2 regions of the Streptomyces sp. NPDC043870 genome follow, and region 2 is predicted to be linked to the other one. Evidence: riboswitches for the same ligand, from Rfam matches in the RefSeq annotation. Region 2 holds a riboswitch; the other holds the start of a gene.
What was found. Region 2 has a riboswitch for cyclic di-AMP ahead of AC0699_RS07490 (M23 family metallopeptidase). Riboswitches for the same ligand answer to the same signal wherever they lie in the genome.

Region 1 (7,832 bases), on a different contig from region 2:
CGTACCGGACCCGTCCGACCTGGCGGAAGTTCCTGCTCTTCCCGCTCACCAACGCCGCGAACTTCGTGATCACGACCTGCGGTGTGTATCTGCTGGTCGACGTTCTCCACTTCGGGAGCCGCTACGCCCCGCTGATCGCGGCCGCCGCGGCCATTCCGATCACCTTCGTGGTGTCCCGCACGATCATGCTCCGGCCCGAGCCCGGTCGCCGCCTGGCCGGCGCACCCGAACCGGCCGGCGGGTCGTTGACCGAATCAGTGGCTTCGAAGTAGTGGCCTGCGCCACGCCGACTGCCTACCATCGATCATCGCAAGGTCTTTGTGCGCCGCGTCACAATCACCACGCCGGGAGGCCCCTTTGCACCGCCGCCGTCGCACCGCGCTCGCCCTCTCCGCCGCGCTCGTCGCCGCGGGCCCCCTGCTCGCCGCCTGTGGCAACGAGGCACATCCAGGCGCCGCGGCCGTCGTCGGCGGTGACCGGATCGAGGTGTCGGCGCTCCAGTCCGAGGTCAAGGACGTACGGACGGCTCAGCAGGCGTCGCCCGAGTCCGGGCAGCTGATCAAGAACACGGGGCAGCTGAGCCGCGCCAAGCTGCACGGCATGATCCTCGACCGGATCCTGGAGCACGCCGCGGACGAGGCGGGCGTCACCGTCTCCCGCAAGGAGATCCAGGAGGCGCGGGCGGCCGCGGTGCAGCAGTCCGGCGGTGAGGAGCAGCTCGCCGCGATGCTGCTCCAGCAGCGCGGTGTCGCCCCCGGCCAGATCGACCAGGCCGTCCGCGAGGAGGTCCTGCTGACCAAGCTCGCCCAGGCCCTCGGGGCCGACCTCGGCAGCCCGCAGGGACAGCAGAAGGTCGGCGCCGCGCTCACCGAGGCGTCGAAGGGCCTCGACATCGATGTGAACCCCCGCTACGGCACCTGGGACGACACGAAGATCCAGCTCGGCGACTACAAGGCCCCGTGGATCACCCAGGTCACCAAGGAGCCGCAGGCGGTCCAGGCCGGGGCCTGACCGGCTCCCCCGGGGACGTAGGGTCGAGGGGTGAACGCTGAAGCCCCCGTCGAGCCCGGCCGTATCGTCCTGCTCACCGCCAGCCACCGCGTCGCGCCCGGACTGCTGTCCTGGCCGGCCTGGCAGACGCTGCGCGCCGCGGACCGGGTGCTGTGCGCGGACCCCGGCAATCCGCAGCTGCCGTATCTGCGTGAGGCGGGCGTCGACGTCGAGATCGCCGCGCCGGCCGCCCAGGAACTGGTGGACGCGGCCGCCGGCGGCCGGACCGTCGTGGTCCTGCCGTCCGGCGAGGGCGACCAGCCCCTCACCGACGGCCTGGCCCGGATGGCCGGATCCGGCCGCGTCCGGATGCCCGATCTGGAGCTGCTCCCCGGCTCCTACGACCTGCCGGGCGCCCGTCTCCTCGACCTCGTCCAGGTCATGGACCGGATCCGCCGCGAGTGCCCGTGGTCCTCGCAGCAGACCCACAAGGGCCTCGCCAAGTACGGCATCGAGGAGGCCTACGAACTCGTCGAGGCCATCGAGGACGGAGACCGCGACGAGCTGCGCGAGGAGCTCGGCGACGTACTGCTCCAGGTCGTCTTCCACGCTCGCATCGCACAGGAGGGCCGCGCCGAGGACGGGGACGAGCCGTTCTCGATCGACGACGTGGCCGGCACGATCGTCGACAAGCTCATCCACCGCCACCCGCACGTCTTCGGCGACGCCCACGCCGAGACCCCGGAGGACGTCAAGGAGCACTGGCTCCGCACGAAGGCCATCGAGAAGCAGCGCGACTCGGTGACGGACGGCATCCCGCTGGGCCAGCCCGGGCTGGCGCTCGCGGCGAAGCTCGCCTCACGCGTGCGGACGGCCGGTCTGGACGTCGAGCTGCCGTCCGCCGCCGGTGACCACGGCATCGGCTACGAACTGCTGGCCATGGCCGTACGGGCCGAGGCCGAGGGCCACGACCCGGAGGCCGCGCTGCGGGCCGCGGCCCGCGCCTACCGGGACGCGATCCTGGCGGCGGAGGCCAAGCCGGCCGAGTGAACCCGCTTCTGTGGCGCCAGGAAGGCCCCCGGCCGGAACCCGGACGGTCCGGATAACGTCGAGGCGTGAGCAATACACCCGCCCCCGAACTCTTCACCTGGGAGTTCGCCACTGACCCCTACCCCGCCTACGCCTGGCTCCGCGAGCACGCCCCCGTACACAGGACCGCCCTCCCCAGCGGCGTCGAGGCGTGGCTCGTGACCCGGTACGCGGACGCGCGGCAGGCGCTCGCGGATCAGCGGCTCAGCAAGAATCCCGCGCATCATGACGAGCCGGCGCACGCGAAGGGAAAGACGGGGATCCCGGGTGAGCGCAAGGCGGAGCTGATGACGCATCTGCTGAACATCGATCCGCCCGACCACACCCGGCTGCGCCGCCTCGTGTCGAAGGCGTTCACCCCGCGCCGGGTCGCCGAATTCGCCCCGCGCGTACAGGAGCTGACGGACCGTCTCATCGACGGATTCGCCGCACGGGGGGAGGCGGACCTCATCCACGAGTTCGCGTTCCCGCTCCCCATCTACGCCATCTGCGACATGCTCGGCGTCCCGCGCGAGGACCAGGACGACTTCCGTGACTGGGCGGGGATGATGATCCGTCATGGCGGCGGGCCGCGGGGCGGGGTCGCCCGGTCGGTGAAGAAGATGCGCGGCTATCTGGCCGAGCTGATTCACCGCAAACGCGAAGGCCTGCGGCAAGAAGGGGCGGACGATCTGATCTCGGGGCTCATCAAGGCGTCCGACCACGGCGAGCACCTCACCGAGAACGAGGCCGCCGCCATGGCCTTCATCCTCCTCTTCGCCGGGTTCGAGACCACCGTCAATCTGATCGGCAACGGCGTGTATGCCCTGCTTCGTAACCCGGAGCAGCGCCACCGCCTCCAGGCTTCCCTCGCGGCCGGCGAGAGCGGGCTGCTCGCCACCGGGGTCGAGGAGCTGCTCCGGTACGACGGGCCCGTCGAGCTCGCCACCTGGCGGTTCGCGACCGAACCGCTCACGCTCGGCGGGCAGCACATCGCCGCGGGCGACCCCGTCCTCGTCGTCCTCGCCTCCGCCGACCGTGACCCCGACCGGTTCCCCGATGCCGACACGCTCGATCTGGGGCGCCGGGACAATCAGCACCTCGGGTACGGACACGGCATCCACTACTGCCTCGGCGCGCCGCTGGCGCGCCTGGAGGGGCAGACCGCGCTCGCGACGCTGCTGACACGACTGCCCGACTTGCGGCTTGCGGTCGATCCTTCCGAATTGCGGTGGCGCGGAGGTCTCATTATGCGTGGATTGCGCACTCTGCCCGTTGAGTTCACGCCCCCGCGGAGCCTCCACTGAACTGACGCTCCGTCATGACTGTGACTTTTACGTGATCTCCGCTGCATCGACTTGTGACTGACGCGCGAGTGCGGCTACGTTCACCCCGACTCGGGGTCTTCGCTGATTCAACCGACTCGGCGGACTCAGGAGTTTTCTGTTGTCACACGGAAGGCACACCGCATGCGCTCCGGGAACGGTCGACACCGCCGACCCCGTCAGGCCCCCGCTCTCATCGTCGCGGCAGGGGTGACCGGATCGGCCATCGCCATCCCGCTGCTCGGCGCGGGCTCCGCCTCCGCCGCCGACTCCGCCACCTGGAACCGCGTCGCCGACTGCGAGAGCGGCGGCATGTGGAGCGCCGACCTCGGCAACGGCTACTACGGCGGCCTGCAGCTCACCCAGGAGACCTGGGAGGCCTACGGCGGCACGGCGTACGCGCCGCGCGCCGACCTCGCCAGCCGTGCCCAGCAGGTGTCGGTCGCCGAGATGGTGTTCGCCGCCCAGGGACCGGCGGCCTGGCCGAACTGCTCGGAGATCGCCGGTCTCGTGCAGGACGGTGCCGAGCCCGGGAGCGGCGCCGCTTCCACTCCCGCCGCACAGGGCGGCGGCGCCGAGAGCCCGTCGTTCGGTGACGGGGCGGACGTGGCGCCGGAGCCGGACGCCGACGCCGATGCCAAGCCTTCAGCCCCGGCTTCGTCCGCCCCGGGTGCCAAGCCGTCCACCCCGACTGCCGCGCCGTCCGCCCCGGCCGGCTCCGCGAGCGGTTCCGGCAAGGACTCCGACGCGGCGGGCGACGGTGACGCCGCCGCCGACGCGGGCAAGGACGAGGGGTCCGGCAAGCACCGTGGCGCCCCCGCCGACAACGAGGACGAGATGGACAATTCGGGCGATGAGCGCGAATCTGGTCGTCATGCCTCACGAGGTGACGGATCGGCACGAGAGGGTGCCGCTACGGGAGATGAGTACACCGTCCTCCCCGGCGACAGCCTGTCGTCGATCGCGGACGCGGAAAAGGTGCCCGGCGGCTGGCCCGCGCTCTACGAGGCGAACCGGGGGGTCGTCGGCTCCGACGCCGACCTCATCCTGCCTGGCCAGAGCCTCGATCTGGGTCTGGATCAGGGGCAGTTGAAGAAGTAGTTCGACATCTTATGTCCGGTTCTGTGTAAGTGAGACATGAGTCTCTTCCGGTCAACTGGTGTGTCTTGTCGGTCAACTCCGGTCATCACGCCTCTCACCTGCAAAAACGGACATCTCTGCGAGTCAAATAAGCGTGTTTTCTCCCCGATGTTCGTCTTTGAACATCGGGGAGAAGTGCGTTTACGGTCTGAACCGCTCGCCATCGCGGGCCCCGACGACCGCACGCCGAATCCTGCCGGCGGCCGACGGGAACAGTCGACGCGCAAGCGCCGAAGGCAGGAGCGGGGGACCCAGGTAAGTGCCGGACCGGCCCGATGAGGGAGGGAACGGCTTGGGGTGAAGCCGCGCGCAAGTCGCGTGGCCGGGCAACTCACTTGGCCCGAACCCGACAGCTCACCTCGTAGGCGTCGGTGAGGGGAAACTCCATGCTGCTTTCCGGCAAGGGCAAGCACCGTCGCCCGACCGTCTTCCGTCGGTCCGCCCGCATCGCCTCGCTCGCCGGTGTCACCGGTGCCGCGATCGCCGCTCCGCTGATCGCCACCGGCACCGCGTCCGCCGCCACCGCCTCCGAGTGGGACACCGTCGCCCAGTGCGAGTCCGGCGGCAACTGGTCCATCAACACCGGCAACGGCTTCTACGGCGGCCTGCAGTTCTCGGCCTCCACCTGGGCCGCGTACGGCGGCACCGCCTACGCCGCCACCGCCGACCAGGCGTCGAAGGCCCAGCAGATCGAGATCGCCGAGAAGGTCCTGGCGGGCCAGGGCAAGGGTGCCTGGCCGAACTGCGGCGTGGGCCTGTCCAATGCCGCCTACACCGGTGCCGCCCCGGCCGCCCCGAAGGCCGAGACTCCCGCCCCGAAGCGCGCCGAGGCCCCGACCACCCGCTCCGAGCGCTCCGCCGCCCCGGCCCCCGCGAAGGTCTTCAAGAAGGGCGACGGCGAGTACACGGTCAAGGCCGGCGACACCCTCAGCGCGATCGCCGAGGCCAAGAAGGTCGAGGGCGGCTGGAAGAAGCTGTTCGACCTGAACAAGGACGTCATCACCGACGCGGACGTCATTCACCCGGGCCAGAAGCTCCACCTGAGCTGACGACCCGGTTCCGCGGACCAGCCCCGGTCCGGGACTCCCCCGGCCCGGACCGGGCGCTTCCCTGGTCCCCGACGGACTCCGTAGTCCCCCACGGGCACCCGTAGCCCGGTGGACCCGGCGGACCACCGGTCGTACACACCCCCGTCCCCCCGCTCCCCGCCCGCGTCCCCCCGCTCCCCGGCCCGGCGCGCCTTCCCCCGTACGCTCCCCCGTAGCCCTGCGGGCACGGGAGGTGCCCCCAGCCGGGGTTTCTGTCTGTTTCGTGCCCTTTTTCGTCCCATGGGGCGGGCACCGGCTGGCCGATGCCCGCGAGCCGGATAGGCTCGTGTCGCAAGGCCAAAGCGACCCTGCACTGACCTGCGCTGCACCTGCTTCGCATACGTCACATTCAGCGTCACATCCCAGAAGGAGATGCTCGTGCCGTCCATCGACGTCGTCGTAGCCCGGGAAATCCTGGACTCCCGAGGCAACCCCACGGTCGAGGTCGAGGTCGGCCTCGACGACGGCAGCACCGGCCGTGCTGCCGTCCCGTCCGGTGCGTCCACCGGTGCGTTCGAGGCCCTCGAGCTCCGCGACGGTGACCAGAACCGTTACCAGGGCAAGGGTGTCGAGAAGGCCGTCCTCGCCGTCATCGAGCAGATCGGCCCGGAGCTCGTCGGGTACGACGCCACCGAGCAGCGTCTGATCGACCAGGCGATGTTCGACCTGGACGCCACCCCGGACAAGTCCTCCCTCGGCGCCAACGCCATCCTCGGTGTCTCCCTCGCCGTCGCGCACGCCGCTTCCGAGGCCTCCGACCTTCCGCTCTTCCGCTACCTGGGCGGCCCCAACGCGCACCTGCTCCCGGTGCCGATGATGAACATCCTGAACGGCGGCTCGCACGCCGACTCCAACGTGGACATCCAGGAGTTCATGATCGCCCCGATCGGCGCGGAGTCCTTCTCCGAGGCACTGCGCTGGGGCACCGAGGTCTACCACACCCTCAAGAAGGTCCTGAAGGAAAAGGGCCTGTCCACCGGCCTCGGCGACGAGGGCGGCTTCGCCCCCAACCTGGGCTCCAACCGTGAGGCCCTCGACCTCATCCTCGAGGCCGTCAAGCAGGCCGGCTACGCGCCCGGCAAGGACATCGCGCTCGCGCTCGACGTCGCCGCCTCCGAGTTCTACAAGGACGGCAAGTACGAGTTCGAGGGCAAGTCCCGCTCGGCCGCCGAGATGACCGAGTACTACGAGGAGCTCGTCGCCGCGTACCCGCTGGTCTCCATCGAGGACCCGCTCTTCGAGGACGACTGGGCCGGCTGGAAGGTCATCACCGACAAGCTCGGCTCCAAGGTGCAGCTGGTCGGCGACGACCTGTTCGTCACCAACCCCGAGCGCCTCGCCCGCGGCATCGAGGAGGGCACCGCCAACGCCCTGCTCGTCAAGGTCAACCAGATCGGTTCGCTGACCGAGACCCTGGACGCCGTCGAGCTGGCCCAGCGCAACGGCTTCAAGTGCATGATGTCCCACCGCTCCGGTGAGACCGAGGACGTCACGATCGCCGACCTGGCCGTCGCCACCAACTGCGGCCAGATCAAGACCGGCGCCCCGGCCCGCTCCGAGCGCGTCGCCAAGTACAACCAGCTGCTGCGCATCGAGGAGATCCTCGACGACGCGGCGGTGTACGCGGGCCGCAGCGCCTTCCCCCGCTTCAAGGGCTGACCGGCGTAAAGCACCAGCCTCCGTACGTCCCCGGCCGCGGTCCCGTACCGTGTCCGGGGACGTACGTACGTCAGGGGACGTAACCGCGAGGCCGTAAGCCATAGCCGTAAGTAACAGCCGTGAGCAACAGCCGTAAGTAATAGGGGAGGCGAGCGATGGCCGGGAAGGACCGGGACCGGTTCTCCACCGCGACCCGGCTGCGGCTGCTCGGCGAGCAGACCGCCGCCCGTGTCTACCGCTCGCAGAACCGCCGGCAGGCCCGCCGCTCCCGGCTGACCGGCCGGGCGGCCTTCCTCGCGCTGGTGGTCTGCACGATGATCGTCGCGCTCGCGTATCCGATGCGGCAGTACGTGTCGCAGCAGAACGAGATCGCCGAGCAGGAGAGGCTCGCGGCCGAGGCCCGCGAACGGGTCGAGGAGCTGCGCGACGAGAAGGCGCGGCTCCAGGACGACGCGCACATCATGAAGCTGGCCCGCGAGCATCTGCACATGGTCATGCCGGGCGAGACCGGCTTCATCGTGATCGACCCCCGGGCCGGCCAGGAGCGGCGCCCCGAGGAGGG
Region 2 (7,832 bases):
CCCGCATGATCAGCGGCTGTTCCTGTTCGTCAATGTGTCCGCGCTGCACCAGCCCAACTGGTTCCATCTGCCGGGTGCGACACGTGAGGCGGGGGACTCGCGCGAGACGCATGCCGCCGCGCTGGAGTACGTCGACCGGCACATCGGCAGGCTGCTCGCGGCGGCCGGCAGCAGGCGCCGCTGTTTCGCGATCGTCTGCTCCGACCACGGCACGGCGTACGGCGACGACGGCTACACCGGCCACCGGCTGGGACACGAGGCCGTCTGGACCGTTCCGTACGCGCAGTTCTTCCTCCCGGAACCCTGCTCCACGGAGGGCACCCGATGAACGCCGTCCGCCCGTACCAGAGCTACGTCTACGCCTATCCGCACAAGACCGCGTACCGGCCGCTCGCCGACCGGCCCCCGCTCCGTGAGCTGTGGGCCGGTGAGCGCAAGGACGCGCTGTCCCTCTATCTCCACGTTCCGTTCTGCGAGGTCCGCTGCGGCTTCTGCAATCTGTTCACGCGGATCGGCGCTCCCGACGAGCTGACCACCCGCTACCTCGACGCGCTGGAGCGGCAGGCGGTGGCTGTCCGTGACGCGCTCGGGGACACGGATCCGGTCCGGTTCGCGGCGGCGGCCTTCGGCGGCGGCACGCCCACGTTCCTCACAGCCGGGGAGCTGGAGCGGCTGTGCGACATCGCGGAGAAGCGGATGGGCACCGATCTGCGCACGGTGCCGCTTTCGGTGGAGACGTCACCGGCCACGGCGACCGCCGACCGGCTCGCCGTACTCGCCGCCCGCGGCGCGACCCGGCTGAGCATCGGAGTGCAGAGTTTCGTCGACGACGAGGCGAAGGCCGCCGTCCGCCCGCAGCGGCGCGCCGATGTCGAGGCCGCGCTCGCCCGGATCCGGGACGCCGGGGTCCCGGTCCTCAACATCGATCTGATCTACGGCATCGACGGGCAGACCCCGCAGACCTGGCGTCGCTCGCTCGACGCGGCGCTCGTCTGGCGGCCCGAGGAGTTGTATCTCTACCCCCTCTATGTCCGGCCGCTGACGGGTCTCGGCCGCCTCGGCGCGGACGCCGACACCGCCTGGGACGACCAGCGTCTCTCGCTCTACCGCCAGGGCCGTGATCATCTTCTCGCCCACGGCTACGAGCAGGTGTCGATGCGGATGTTCCGCCGCACGGACCAGCAGGACGCGCTGCCGCGAGGCGCGGACGACTACGCCTGCCAGACCGACGGCATGATCGGCCTCGGCTGCGGGGCCCGCTCGTACACGTCCGGGCTCCACTACTCGTTCGACTACGCCGTCGACATGCGCGAGATACGGACGATCATCGACGACTACACCCGGGCGGAGGACTTCACCCGTGCCCAGGTCGGCCGCCGCGTGGACCGGGAGGAAGCACGCCGCCGTCATCTGCTCCAGTCGCTGCTGCAGGCGCAGGGGATGGAAGTGGCGGACTACCGGTCGCGGTTCGGCAGCGGGCCGGCCGACGACTTCCCCGCCGAGCTGGCGGCCTTCGCCGATCGCGGCTGGCTGGAGGAGAGCGGCGGGCTGCTGCGGCTGACGGCGGAGGGGCTTGCGTACTCGGACGCACTCGGGCCGGAGCTGTTCTCGCCCGCGGTACGGGCCGCGATGGCCGCGTACGAGCTGAAGTGAGACACGGATGGATCTGACGGTTCTGTACCGGGGCCCACTGGCCTCCTGCGACTACGACTGCCCGTACTGCCCGTTCGCCAAGCGGCGGGACAGCGGGGAGCAGCTGCGGGCCGACCGTGCGGCGCTCGAACGGTTCGCGGGCTGGGCGGCGGGGCAGTCACAGGACCGCCTGTCGGTGCTGTTCACCCCGTGGGGCGAGGGGCTGGTCCGCTCCTGGTACCGGAGGACGCTGGTGGAACTGTCCCGGCTGCCGCACATCCGCCGGGTCGCCATCCAGACCAATCTGAGCTGCCGCACCGAATGGCTGGCGGACGCCGATCCGGACGCGCTGGCGCTGTGGTGCACGTACCATCCCGGCCAGACGCCCTACGACCGCTTCCTCGGCAAATGCCGTGAACTGGCCGCGCGCGGGATCCGGTTCAGTGTGGGCATCGTCGGCTTCGAGGAGCATCTGGAGCAGGCGCGGCGGCTGCGGGCCGATCTGCCGCCGCATGTCTATCTCTGGGTCAATGCGGCGGAGGGGCGTGACTACACGGACGAGGAGGCCGTCCGCTGGACGGCCCTCGACCCGCTCTTCCCGTACAGCCGCCGTCCGCACCGTTCGGCCGGCCTGCCGTGCCGGACGGGCGAGTCCGTGATCTCGGTGGACGGCGACGGGACGGTGCGGCGCTGCCACTTCGTACGAGCCGAGCTCGGCAATCTCTATGACGGCTCGTACCGGGCGGCGCTGCGCCCGCGCGCCTGCCCGCTCGCGGTGTGCGACTGCCACATCGGCTATGTCCATCTGGAATCGCTGCCGCTGTACGACGTGTTCGCGGGCGGGGTGCTGGAGCGGATCCCCGCCACGGGATCCCCCGCCACGGGCACTGCCGCGGGGGCGGGGAACGCTCAGAGCGGAAGCAGGTCCGGGCGCTTCGGCTCCACGTGATCGCCGGATGATTCGCCCCGCAGCCGCCGGCCGATCCACGGTACGAGGTACTCGCGCGCCCAGAGGACATCGTCGCGGCGGACTTCGAGCGTGCCACGCGGCGGCAGTGGCGGCCACGGCTGGTCCGGGTCGGCCGGCACGTCGATGCCGAGCACCTGGGCGGCACGGAGCGCGACGCGCGTGTGGCCCTCGGGCGAGAGATGCAGCCGGTCGTCGTCCCAGGCGCGCCTGTCCTGGACCGACTTGAGCGACCAGAGGTCGAGTACGGGGCAGTCGTAGCGGTCGGCGATGGCGCGGACATGCGCGGTGTACGTGGCGATCTTGCCGCGCAGATGGCGGAGCACGGGTACGCCGCGGGTGTCGAAGCCGGTGGTCACCATGACGGTGCCGACGGAGGCGGTGAGGTCGGCGACGGCCCGTTCGAAGCGTTCCGCGACGTCGTCGGGGTCGGTGCCGGGCCGGATGATGTCGTTGCCGCCGGCGCAGAACGTCACCAGGTCGGGGGCGAGTTCCTTCGCGCGCGGGACCTGTTCCTCGACGATCTGATCGAGGAGCCTGCCTCGTACGGCGAGGTTGGCGTAGCGGAAGGTGTGTTCCGGTACCCGGTCGTCCAGGAGGACCGCGAGCCGGTCCGCCCAGCCGACGAACTGTCCCTCGGGTCCCGGGTCTCCGACGCCCTCGGTGAAGCTGTCACCGATTGCCGCATAGGACCCGATTGCGCTGTTTGTTCTTGATCGCGAAGCGTCTGCCACGTCGAGCCATCTTTCCTCGCGGGAAGTGACTTACGCCACCGTAGGGAGGGGTTGACGCGGGGTGATATAGGCCACCCGGCCAGTTTTCCGCAAAGCGGGAATACCCGGAAGGGGCCGGAACGCACGCGTCCGCCGGCCCCATGATGCGGGGCCGGCGGACGGAGAGACGCCGTGTCAGGTACGGACGTCGGTCAGATCGAGACTCCGTGCTGGCGGAGGTAGGCCAGCGGGTCGATGTCCGAGCCGTAGCTCGGGCTCGTGCGGATCTCGAAGTGCAGGTGCGGGCCGGTGGAGTTGCCGGTGGAGCCGGAGAGGCCGATCTGCTGGCCGCCGGTGACGCTCTCGCCGGACGCGATGGAGAGCTGGGAGAGGTGGGCGTACTGCGAGTACGTGCCGTCGTTGTGCTTGATGACGACCTCGTTGCCGTACGCGCCGCTCCAGCCGGCCGACACAACGGTGCCCGGGCCGACGGCCTTCACGGACGTACCGGTGGCGGCGATGAAGTCGACACCGGTGTGGTAACCGCTGGACCACATGGAACCGGCTGTCTTGTACGCGGTGCTGATACCGCCGCGGACCGGCGCGAAGAAGCCGGAAAAGCTGGTCTGCGCGGCGGCGTTCGCGGCGGAGGGCGCGGCGGGGGCCTCGGCGGCGGCCGGAGCGGCCTGGGGGCGCTCGGCGGTGCGGGAGGCACGCTCGGAGGAACCGGACGGCTTCTCGCTCCTGGCCGGAGCCTTGGCCTTCCGCTCGGGCTTCGCCTCGCTCCGGACCTTCGCCTCGCTCCGGACCTTCGCCTTGCCCTGGACCTTCGCCTTGCCGCCGAGGGTCAGCTCGAGCCCCGGATGGATCAGCGACGGGTTCTCGCCGACGGCGGCGCGATTGTCGGCGTACAGCTTCTTCCAGCCGCCGCTGACGCTCTGCTCCTGGGCGATCTTCGACAGGTAGTCACCGGCCACGACGGTGTACGTCGCAGGCGCCTTGGGGGCCTTCGGCGCCTGCGGGGCGACGGACTTCTTGGCTACGGCTGCGATGCGGCCGGGGGCGGCGGAGGGCGCCGACTTCTCGGCGGCGTGCGCACCGAAGGCGCCGATGAGCGGAAGTGCGATGGCGGCCCCGCCCGTTCCGGCGGCGACGAATCCACGCGTGATCGGGCTGGTCCTCGGACGGCGATGCTTACCCTTACCGGGCATGGCGAATTCCTCTCCGCCGCCTGCGAGGTGAGCTGTCGGGTTCGGGCTGGAGATGCCCGGCCGCGCATGGCGCGCGACTTCACCCCGAGCCGTCCGGGATTCCGGAACGGCGTACTACCTGGGTCCCCCGCTCCTGCCACACGTGGGTGGGTGCGATATTCCGGACGGCGGCAGGATTAGGCGTTCCGACCGGATTGCGGTGACCGTAAGCGAGCCGGGTCGCGCGAACAAGCCATCTATTCCCCCGGGAACCCTTCCGCCTGATTTCGACCTGGATTTCCCGGTCACGCTCCGTAAATCCCGGATCTTCGATTTCCTTTGCGACAAGGGAGTTCACATGTCCGGCATCGCCACAGAACGTCACAGATATGATCCCGCTCACGAACCCGAGCCCATCTCCCCCTTAACTCGGGCGCGTTATGCGATACCTACCAATTCGGACAGATCGACCATCAGGCCAGATTCACGCCAACCGCGCACGCAGGCAAGGGGCGCAATCGCCGCACCCTTGCGTGAGAATTGCGCTGCTCGCCCCGTATGTACCTTTTGCCCCATGGGTGGCGTGGCAAGGAAACACTGCGAGGCTGCCCACCAAGTGGGCAGTGAACTCCAGGAGTTCACGAATCGACCGCCCGAAGCTCCCGCTTCCAGGCGCTGATCGCACCCGGGCGCGGTCAGCTGCGCCGCAGCCGGATCACCGTCGCGTCAAGATCACCGCGGAGGCCCGTGTGCAGCCCGTGGTGGAGCAGGACGGACCCCCGGTGAACGACACCGGTGTCCCGGCACTCGTACGCCGCCGACGGTTCGAGGCCCCGCAGACGCAGGCGCGGGGGCCGCTCACCGTAGTGCTGGGCCTGCAGCCATGCCAGGACCACGGCCTCGTCGCCACGCACGTACTGCACGGCGCTCAGCCCGCCCTCCGGCGGCCGCAGCCGATAGAGATCACCATGCTGCACGACCGGCCTGATCTTCTTGTAGAGCTCCACCCAGCCGCGCGCCTCGGTCAGCTCGCCCTCGCTCCATCCGGTGAGGTCGCCGCCGATGCCCAGTACCCCGGCCATGGCACTCACGAAACGGAACCTCAGTGAGCTGATCCGCCCGTTGAGCTGCACATTCGGGCTGTCGGTGACCCATGCGGCCATCACCCGGGCCGGATGCAGCTGGCCGAAGCCGTACTGGATGGCCAGACGATCCAGCGGATCGGTGTTGTCGGAGGTCCACACCTGGTCGGTCCGGGAAAGAATCCCCAGGTCGATCCGGCCGCCACCGCCCGAGCAGGACTCGAAGACCACGGCCGGGTGCGCGGCCCGCAGCCGGTCCAGCAGGGCGTACAGCGCATGGACGTGCTCGACCCACAGCTTCTGCGGGTACGGCTCCCCGGGCCAGCCCGCGTCCGTGAAGCAACGGTTGAAATCCCACTTCACATAGTCGATGGGGGCCGCGGACAGCAGCCCGTCCAGCTGCTCCCAGAGGTGGTCCTGGACATCCCCGCGGGCGAGATTCAGGACCAGCTGATTGCGGAATTCGGTCCGGGTGCGGCCGGGGTGGTGCTGCACCCAGTCCGGGTGCGCCCGGTAGAGATCGCTGTCGGCATTGACCATCTCCGGTTCGACCCAGATCCCGAACCGCATGCCCAGCGCGTGCACGTCGTCGGCGAGCGGTTTCAGCCCCTGGGGGAAACGGTCCGGGTTCGGCGTCCAGTCCCCGAGCCCGGCCCGGTCGCTCGTCCGCTTCCCGAACCAGGCGTCGTCCACGACGAAGAGCTCCACCCCCATCGCCGCGGCCCGGCGGGCCAGCGCCCGCTGCTGCTCCTCCGAGACGTCGAAGCCGGTGGCCTCCCACGAGTTGTAGAGGACCGGACGGGAGGCCCTGGCGTCCGGAATGACATGGGCGCGCTGCCAGGCGTGCCAGGCCCTGCTGGCCGCGCCGAATCCTCCGTCGGTCCACAGCCCGGCGAACACGGGCGAGGTGTAGGACTCACCGGGCGCGAGGAGCAGCAGTCCGGAGTCGTCGTAGCCGGCGCCGCCGCTGATCTGCACCTGGCCGTCGGGGAGGTGCTGAACGGCGATCCGCCATGATCCGGACCAGCCGAGCGCGCAGCCGTACACCTCCCCGTGCTCCTCCGTAGCCTCCCCGTCGTCGACGGCGACCCAGGGCAGGTGCTGGTGCCCGGTGTGCCCGCGGCGCGACCCGAGCACCTTCTCGCCGTAGGTGAGCCCGGACCGTACGAGCAGGGACTCGGCCGCCCAGCGGCCGTGCAGCTGGGAGAGCCGGCGGCGGTCGCGGCGGGGCAGCGTCCAGACGGCCGCGTCGGCGCGCAGCAGCTCCAGTTCGGGACCGTCTCCGGCATGGGTCACGGTGATCCAGCGCTCGATCACATCGGAACCGTCCCGCATCCGGTAGTGGAGGGTCAGCGCGAGGCCGTGCACGGGGTCGCTGAAGCACAGCCGCAGCTCGTCGCCGCCGTCATCCACCAGCCCGTCGTCGAAGCGCCACTCGGTGCCGCGGACCTCGTCCGTACGGACCGAGAGCGCGGGCCGCACGAAGCGGGGGCCGCCTTCGACGGGATACTCCTCGTGCCCGTCGAGTGGTGACTCGAACGGCCAGTAGGGCGGGAGGGGTTGGGAGGCGAGGTTCTCGGCGTCGGCCGGGCGGATGCGCGGCCCCCAGTGCAGATGGAGGAGCTCGTCCCGGTCGGTGACGAGCAGCGCATAGCTGCTCGTGCGGCCGGACAGAACCCAGATGCGACCGCTGCCCATCGTCTCGATCATCCCGACCCCTCAAATTCGCACACGTCCGCACATCATCGCGCGCGATCCATCACCTGGGCAACGGCCTTGCAGCTGCCTTCAGGTGCACTGAGGGACGGCGACGCGGAGGTCCAGGAGCTGCTGGGCATGCACCGGCACATGGTCCTCGGCGAGTCCATACACGATGGAAGTGCCACGAGGTGCGGGAAGAAGGTGACGCGAAGGCGGTGGCCGGCGACCTGATGCCCCGGGCGCGGGCCGGGGACGGCGAGGCGTTCCGGGAGCTGACCGAGCCGTACCGCCGGGAGCTGCAGGTGCACTGCTACCGGATGCTCGGGTCCCTCCAGGACGCCGAGGACGCCCTGCAGGACACGCTGCTGGCTGCCTGGCAAGGCTTCGCAAGGTTCGAGGGGCGCTCCTCGCTGCGTACCTGGCTGTATCGGATCGCGACCAACCGGTGCCTCAATGCGCGCCGGTCGGCCGCCCGACGCGCGGCCAAGGAGTGGGACGTGCCCAATGTCGAACCGCCCGAGCCGACCCGGCCCGGAGGCCCGCTACG

Region 1: it holds a riboswitch for cyclic di-AMP, as region 2 does, so the genes downstream of both, AC0699_RS27025 (transglycosylase family protein) here and AC0699_RS07490 (M23 family metallopeptidase) in region 2, are expected to answer to the same signal.

What each region holds. Positions count from the first base shown of each region.
Region 1 covers NZ_JBWKDT010000026.1:37,170-45,001, forward strand. Annotated here, with positions in the region: gene AC0699_RS27000 (GtrA family protein) at 1-272, shown strand, start outside; gene AC0699_RS27005 (SurA N-terminal domain-containing protein) at 358-1,011, shown strand; gene AC0699_RS27010 (nucleoside triphosphate pyrophosphohydrolase) at 1,042-2,040, shown strand; gene AC0699_RS27015 (cytochrome P450 family protein) at 2,106-3,365, shown strand; gene AC0699_RS27020 (transglycosylase family protein) at 3,528-4,484, shown strand; cyclic di-AMP (ydaO/yuaA leader) riboswitch at 4,742-4,906, shown strand; gene AC0699_RS27025 (transglycosylase family protein) at 4,910-5,572, shown strand; gene eno (phosphopyruvate hydratase) at 5,990-7,270, shown strand; gene AC0699_RS27035 (FtsB family cell division protein) at 7,426-7,832, shown strand, end outside.
Region 2 covers NZ_JBWKDT010000004.1:228,907-236,738, forward strand. Annotated here, with positions in the region: gene AC0699_RS07470 (STM4013/SEN3800 family hydrolase) at 1-328, shown strand, start outside; gene AC0699_RS07475 (STM4012 family radical SAM protein) at 325-1,653, shown strand; gene AC0699_RS07480 (STM4011 family radical SAM protein) at 1,661-2,581, shown strand; gene AC0699_RS07485 (SGNH/GDSL hydrolase family protein) at 2,542-3,333, opposite strand; gene AC0699_RS07490 (M23 family metallopeptidase) at 3,525-4,523, opposite strand; cyclic di-AMP (ydaO/yuaA leader) riboswitch at 4,528-4,682, opposite strand; gene AC0699_RS07495 (alpha-galactosidase) at 5,198-7,294, opposite strand; partial or broken gene AC0699_RS07500 (sigma factor) at 7,603-7,707, shown strand; gene AC0699_RS07505 (sigma factor-like helix-turn-helix DNA-binding protein) at 7,790-7,832, shown strand, end outside.